2 linked regions of the Robertmurraya sp. FSL R5-0851 genome follow. The protein of the gene in region 2 binds, or shares a complex with, the protein of the main gene of each other region. Links are inferred from orthologs where the notes say so. Each region holds a gene or a part of one and is shown on either strand. Other genes may lie near its edges.

What was found.
Region 1: the proteins of uvrB (region 2) and MKX65_RS06795 are in contact, whole or in part, in a crystal structure (PDB 7EGT), measured with the Thermus thermophilus proteins. The link is inferred for Robertmurraya sp. FSL R5-0851 from one-to-one orthologs. Residues at the interface, in WP_096411307.1 of Thermus thermophilus: Glu23, Leu25, Arg26, Asp27, Gly28, Glu29, Arg30, Phe31, Arg55, Glu326, Asp327, Phe328, Glu379, Ser382, Gln383, His398, Gly400, Arg401; in WP_096412145.1 of Thermus thermophilus: His654, Arg656, Phe657, Gln666, Asp668, Glu669, Lys680, Arg681, Leu682, Ser683, Lys685, Tyr686, Ala687.

The regions. Positions count from the first base shown.
Region 1 is NZ_JBBOOE010000001.1:1,311,933-1,315,257, forward strand. The notes cover bases 292-3,282. They hold MKX65_RS06795 (ATP-dependent helicase), read right to left. Parts: upstream 2,936-3,282; coding sequence 647-2,935; downstream 292-646. Other genes in these bases: MKX65_RS06790 (stage VI sporulation protein F), read left to right, coding at 338-592; MKX65_RS06800 (hypothetical protein), read left to right, coding at 3,048-3,282. Also shown: MKX65_RS06785 (YjcZ family sporulation protein), read left to right, coding at 83-205; more of MKX65_RS06800, read left to right, coding at 3,283-3,325. UniProt on the Escherichia coli protein: A helicase with DNA-dependent ATPase activity. Unwinds DNA duplexes with 3'-5' polarity. Translocates on single-stranded DNA with 3'-5' polarity. Initiates unwinding more efficiently from a nicked substrate than double-stranded DNA.
Region 2 is NZ_JBBOOE010000001.1:4,157,353-4,160,605, forward strand. The notes cover bases 289-3,207. They hold uvrB (excinuclease ABC subunit UvrB), read right to left. Parts: upstream 2,779-3,207; coding sequence 799-2,778; downstream 289-798. Other genes in these bases: uvrA (excinuclease ABC subunit UvrA), read right to left, coding at 289-791; MKX65_RS21370 (CsbA family protein), read right to left, coding at 3,075-3,207. In the rest of the region: more of uvrA, read right to left, coding at 1-288; more of MKX65_RS21370, read right to left, coding at 3,208-3,253. UniProt on the Escherichia coli protein: The UvrABC repair system catalyzes the recognition and processing of DNA lesions. A damage recognition complex composed of 2 UvrA and 2 UvrB subunits scans DNA for abnormalities.

The sequences.
Region 1 (3,325 bases), 2.8 Mb from region 2 along the record:
TTTTGATATAGGACAAAGCCTACACGTTTTCAGGTCACTTACATACGTTATAGTAAGTCAAGGAAAAGTGAGGTGACTTGATATGGGTTACGGCTATTGCGGTTACGGCTATGGTGGCAACGTTGGTGGATACGGATCAACTTTCGTATTAATCGTTGTATTATTCATCTTGTTAATTATTGTTGGAGCTAGCTTTTACAACTAATCTCCAAAAAGAAGTGTAGGAAGAAAGATCGTTTCTGTACAAAGAAACGGTCTTTTTCCTGTCTTAAAATCACCCTTTTTATGTTTTCTTCATAAGATGAGAGTAGCTTAAAAAGGAGGCGTGGTTTTAAGAATGGATAATCAATTTTTCAAAAATGTTGAAAAGAAAACTGGCGTTAATATGAAAGACATTCTTGAACTGGCTGGTTCATTACAAAATGCAAACTTTAAAGATGAAAAAACAGTTCGCAATGTAATCAAACGTGTATCTCAAATTGCAAACAAACCAGTCACAAAGGAAATGGAAGATAAAATTGTTTCTTCTATTGTTGCTGATGGAAAACAACTTGATTTTAATACGTTATCTAAAATGATTAATAAGAAATAAAAAAAAAAAGAGAAGCCTCCAAAAATTGGGAAGCTTCTCTCTTCTTTTTCTCTGTTATTTTGGAAGGATGGGAGCCAAAAATCTAGAGGTCTTAGCATTTTTGCCTCTTCTTTTATGAGGTATCGCTATATAGCATTCTTCTTTAGCGCGAGTGATAGCTACATATAGTAGACGACGTTCTTCTTCAATTGGTGCCGACTCACCATTCCTCAAGGAGTCTAGTGCGTAATCGTGAGGAATTCCTCCGTCAACAACATCAAGAATATACACGACTCGGTATTCTAACCCCTTTGCTCGATGAATAGTGCTAAGCGTAATTGCCTGTTCAAGTTGTTTACTAAGTTGTTTTATTTCTTTATTCATAGCACTCATATGCTTCGTATGGTCTAGGAAGTCGATAATTGTTTGAAAATTTTTTGCTGCAACCTTCAAATCGCGAATATCGTCAGAACCTTTTTCAAGACTATTTCCTTCACTGCCACGCTTTTTTAAATAATCACCAAAGCCTACTTCCTTTTCAATGAATTCAATGCAGTCTAGTGGCTTGCTTCCTTTCAAGCTTCTAATAGAAGGTAATAGCTTCTTTATCTTTCTTTCCTGAAAGGCATGACCGGTTGTAATATTGGATAAGCATTCAAGCATGGAGCAATCATTCAAAATACTGTTCGCTTTTAAATCACTCATAACAGCTTGTCTAATAAAGAGAACTGGGAGAATCTGACTGATTGCCTGCTGGTCATCTTCATTAATAATGAGACGTAGAAAGGACAACATGGATTTTACTAAATAACGTTCATAAAAGTTTTCGGAATCCAGATCGATCCTAAAAGGAAAGCTAGTTGTCGCTAGTCTTTCAAAAACTGCTCGGCTCCCGGTATTCGTACGGTATAAAATAGCAATATCATTTGGAGCATACCCGTTTTGTAGTTTTTCGTTTATATCCTGAACAATCATGGTTGCTTCCTCTTCTTCATCAAAAGGATAAAACAACAAAGGTGAAAGAGAATGTTGATATTGAGCTTGCATCGTTTTTTTTCTACGAGTTGTATTTTTTTCAATGATCCGGTTGGCAGTTGAAATAATCTCATGTGAGGAACGGTAATTTTCGTTTAGGATAATCATTTTACTATTTGGAAAATCTTTTTCGAAAGATAGAAGGTATTTAGGGTCACTACCTCGAAATGCATAAATAGACTGATCATCATCTCCAACGGCAAATAAGTTTGCTGTTTTACGGGATAGCAATTTAATCAGCTCATATTGAACTTTGTTAATATCTTGAAACTCATCAATTAAAAAATATTGAAAGCGATTTTGGTACATCTCTAAAACATCTTGATGATCGGTTAGATATTTATAGCATCCGATAAGCATATCATCAAAATCGAATAGATTCTTCTTTTCCTTTTCTTGTTCATAATGTTTGTATAACTGTAATACTTGCTCCTCCCAACGACTAGCTGTTTGTATATCCTGTGGAAGTAGAAACGTATTTTTCCAATATCCAATTTGTTGAAGAGCTAAATCGTATGCAAACACCTTCTCATCAAGAGAAATTGTTTTTCCACCTTCTTTAAGGATTTGATCCTTTTGCCAATCCTTTTTTATTAATTTAGATGGATGCCATCTTTCTGGCTCATGGTAAGCTAGTATTCTATAAAAAATACTATGAAATGTACCAGTTAAAAGCCTATTAATGTCTGTAGGTGAAAGGAGAGGATATTGGTTAAGCCTTTCTTTCATTTCTGTGGCTGCTTTCGCTGTGAACGTAACAAGCATAATTGATTTTGGATCTATTTTTAACTCATGAAGCATATATGCCGCTCTTGTAGTTAACACTCTTGTCTTACCACTACCAGCACCAGCAACAACTAGGACAGAGCCGTTTACCGTTGTGACTGCCTTTATTTGTTGATCATCAAGTTGGAAACCGCTGTTAAATAATCGTTTTATATAGTGTGAGGTTATGGTTGATTCTTGCCGAACGGTTGGTTGAAAGGAGGGAGAAGCTTTTACATGTATTGATGGCTGAAACGTATATTGTTTGGATGGAGAAACAATCATACGAGTAACTGGTATTCTGAAGCCATTTCGTTCAACATATTCGATAGGCTCAATACTCATTTCAGCGGATTCGATATCTAAACCTTTGCATTCAGATTGCTTCCGGAGCATATGATAAAAATAGGGCTCCTCTTGTATTCCTAAATAAAGACGGACCTGTTCTTTACAAGTGGGACAATGAAGTTTTCCTTTTTTAGCTTCATCATATACAAATTGATAATTCTCTCTATCCATAATGTTTAAATTAACTGTTTCATTATTTTTCATAGCAATTTTCATAATTAACCCCTTAAAATCAAAAACTCAATCGAACTCTATCATAACAAAACAATTACTCCTACATAAAGAAGAAAAAATAAAAGATTTATTTTCCAAAAGTTTGAGGAGATTTATGAAAGAGGTGAAGAAGATGGGCTATATTATTCCAGTAGTTAATTTTCAATCGAACCAGTATTTAGAGAGAAACTTAATAACATCCAGAGATCCATATAAATATGAATCGGTAAATAGAGTTACTCCGATAAAAAGTGGAACTTCAGAGGGTAATCAGCACCAGCAATCTTCTTTTTCTAAGAAATTGCTTCAAAGAGAAGAAAGAAAAGTAGTAAGACCTACTAATGAGGCGTTAGCTCATATATATGAAATTACAGGAAAAGGAAAGTACCTTGA
Region 2 (3,253 bases):
GGTTCAAGCTCCGTGATTGAGAAGCCACATAGTGGACAGGCATGGTGTTCGCTAAATAATAGCTCCTCTTCGCCGATCACATCAATAATTACTTTTCCTTCCCCAAGACCAAGAGCGGTTTCAAGCGAATCAGCGAGACGGGCAGTGACTCCCTCCTTGACGACGATTCGGTCAACTACCACTTCTATCGTATGCTTCTTGTTTTTCTCCAGCTCAATTTCGTCTGAAAGATCGAGCATTTCTCCGTCCACACGAACGCGAACAAAGCCCTGCTTTTTAATATCCTCAAAAACCTTTACATGTGTCCCTTTGCGACCTGCAACAATCGGGGCCAGTACTTGGAGCTTTGTTCGTTCAGGATATTCCATAATTCGGTCGACCATTTGCTCGATCGTTTGTGAGCTAATTTCAATCCCGTGATTCGGGCAGGTTGGTCGGCCTACTCTCGCATATAATAATCGTAAATAATCATAAATCTCCGTGACCGTTCCTACCGTCGAACGAGGATTACGACTCGTTGTCTTCTGATCAATTGAAATAGCAGGGGAAAGTCCTTCAATGGTATCCACATCCGGCTTATCCATCTGTCCTAAAAACTGTCTTGCGTACGCAGATAATGATTCTACATAGCGCCTTTGCCCCTCAGCATAAATCGTATCGAATGCTAGAGAGGATTTCCCCGACCCTGAAAGTCCTGTCAGTACGACGAGCTTATCTCGCGGAATGGTCACGTCGATATTTTTTAAATTATGAGCTCTAGCCCCTTTAACTATGAGCTTTTCCATTGCCATTGGTTCGTCATCCTTCCGCTTTCAACTCTAATATTAAATCGCGAAGCTCTGCCGCTCTCTCGAAGTTTAGCGCCTTAGCAGCTTCTTTCATTTCCTTCTCCATATTCTCAATCAGCTTATCACGCTCTTTTTTCGTAAGCTTTGTAAGCTTTTCTGTTGTCTTATACTCTGCTTCGTCCTCAGCCGCATGTGTGGCACGAATCGCATCTCTTATATCTTTTTGGATCGTCATCGGTGTGATTCCATGCTTTTCATTGTACTCTTCTTGAATGGCGCGACGACGTTTCGTTTCTGAAATTGCAAGCTCCATCGAGTTTGTCATTCGATCTGCATACATAACGACATGACCGCGGGAATTACGCGCTGCGCGACCAATGGTTTGGATCAACGAACGTTCTGAACGTAGGAAGCCTTCCTTGTCAGCATCCAAAATAGCTACTAACGAAACCTCTGGGATATCCAGTCCTTCTCTTAACAAGTTAATCCCTATGAGAACATCATATTTCCCTAGTCGAAGCTCACGAATGATCTCTATTCTTTCAAGTGTTTTTACCTCAGAGTGTAGATATTGTACCTTGATACCGATTTCTTTCAAGTAATCTGTTAAATCCTCGGACATCTTTTTTGTTAACGTTGTGACAAGAACCCGTTCATTCCTCTTAATCCGCTCATGAATTTCGCCGATGAGGTCATCAATTTGTCCTTCAATCGGACGAACATCGATCGTTGGATCCAGCAATCCTGTGGGACGAATGATTTGTTGAACCATTTCTGGCGTGTGTTCAAGCTCATATGGTCCCGGTGTTGCGGAAACAAACACAATTTGATTGATCTTCTCCTCAAATTCTGTAAATGTTAACGGTCGGTTATCCATCGCTGATGGCAGACGGAACCCATGATCCACTAGAACCTGCTTACGCGCTTGGTCGCCGTTAAACATTCCACGAACTTGCGGAAGCGTAACATGCGACTCGTCGATGACAATTAAGAAGTCTTCTGGAAAATAATCGATTAAGGTATACGGTGTTGACCCAGGAGGTCTTAGAGTTAGATGGCGGGAGTAGTTCTCAATTCCCGAACAGAACCCCATCTCCCGCATCATTTCTAAATCATAACGTGTTCGTTGCTCTAATCGCTGTGCCTCCAGAAGCTTTCCGTTTTCACGCATGTACGCTAAACGTTCTTCAAGCTCTTTTTCGATATTTTCAATGGCAACAAGGAGCTTTTCTTCACGTGTAACGAAGTGGGATGCCGGGAAAATAGCCACATGTTCTCTTTCTCCAAGAATCTCCCCTGTTAATGCATCCACCTCTCGAATCCGATCAATTTCATCCCCAAATAGCTCCACACGCAAGCAATGCTCATCACGTGAAGCCGGGAAAATCTCGACCACATCGCCACGAACACGGAATGTTCCGCGCTGAAAGTTAATATCATTTCTTTCATATTGAATATCTACTAAGCGATGCAAGAGCTGATTTCGCTCAATTTCCATCCCCGTTCTTAGTGACAGCACAAGCTCTCGATATTCCTCAGGAGAACCGAGACCGTAGATGCAAGAAACACTCGCAATGATGATGACATCTTTTCTCTCAAACAATGAGGATGTAGCCGAGTGACGAAGTTTATCAATTTCGTCATTGATGCTAGCATCTTTTTCGATAAACGTATCCGTTGAAGGAACATATGCTTCTGGCTGATAATAATCGTAATAGCTAACAAAATACTCGACGGCATTATCCGGAAAAAACTCCTTAAACTCACTATAGAGTTGGCCAGCAAGCGTTTTATTATGAGCGATCACCAGTGTCGGCTTATTCACTTCTTTAATCACATTGGAGATCGTGAATGTTTTTCCAGTTCCTGTTGCTCCGAGCAACGTTTGACGTTTTTCACCGTTATGTATTCCATCAGCAATCCTTTGAATGGCTGCAGGCTGATCTCCTTGTGGTGAGTATTTTGAGACTAATTCAAATTGGTCCTTCACAAGTACTCCTCCTATTAAAAGCATCAATTAGAATTTCATCTATAGTAACTAGCTGCGACGGACCTTGCTGAGCAAATATCCTATATTTTCATATTAATCATTCTACCACAAACCAGGGAAAACAAACCAATAATATACGAACAAATATTCGATGTTTTTTCTTTTTTTTCCATGAAGTCTGTCAGTCTCAGTCGAAAAAAGGTCAATCAAACGTTTGATTGAATTGACCCAAACACCCTCTATAAGTAAAAAGCGCATAAAAAAACTTGTCGAAAATTTCATCGACAAGCTTCTACCTACGATCGTTTTTTTGCCCTCTCTCGAACCGTTTTCGAGTACGCAAACCCAACCGTTAATGATAATGCATCTACAATAATGAGCGCTAAGGAATCGGTATAACCCTTATAAACCGATGCAGCTATTAGTGCAACTGTAAGCAATAAACCAATCACATGGCTGTATGTAACTCTTGTAA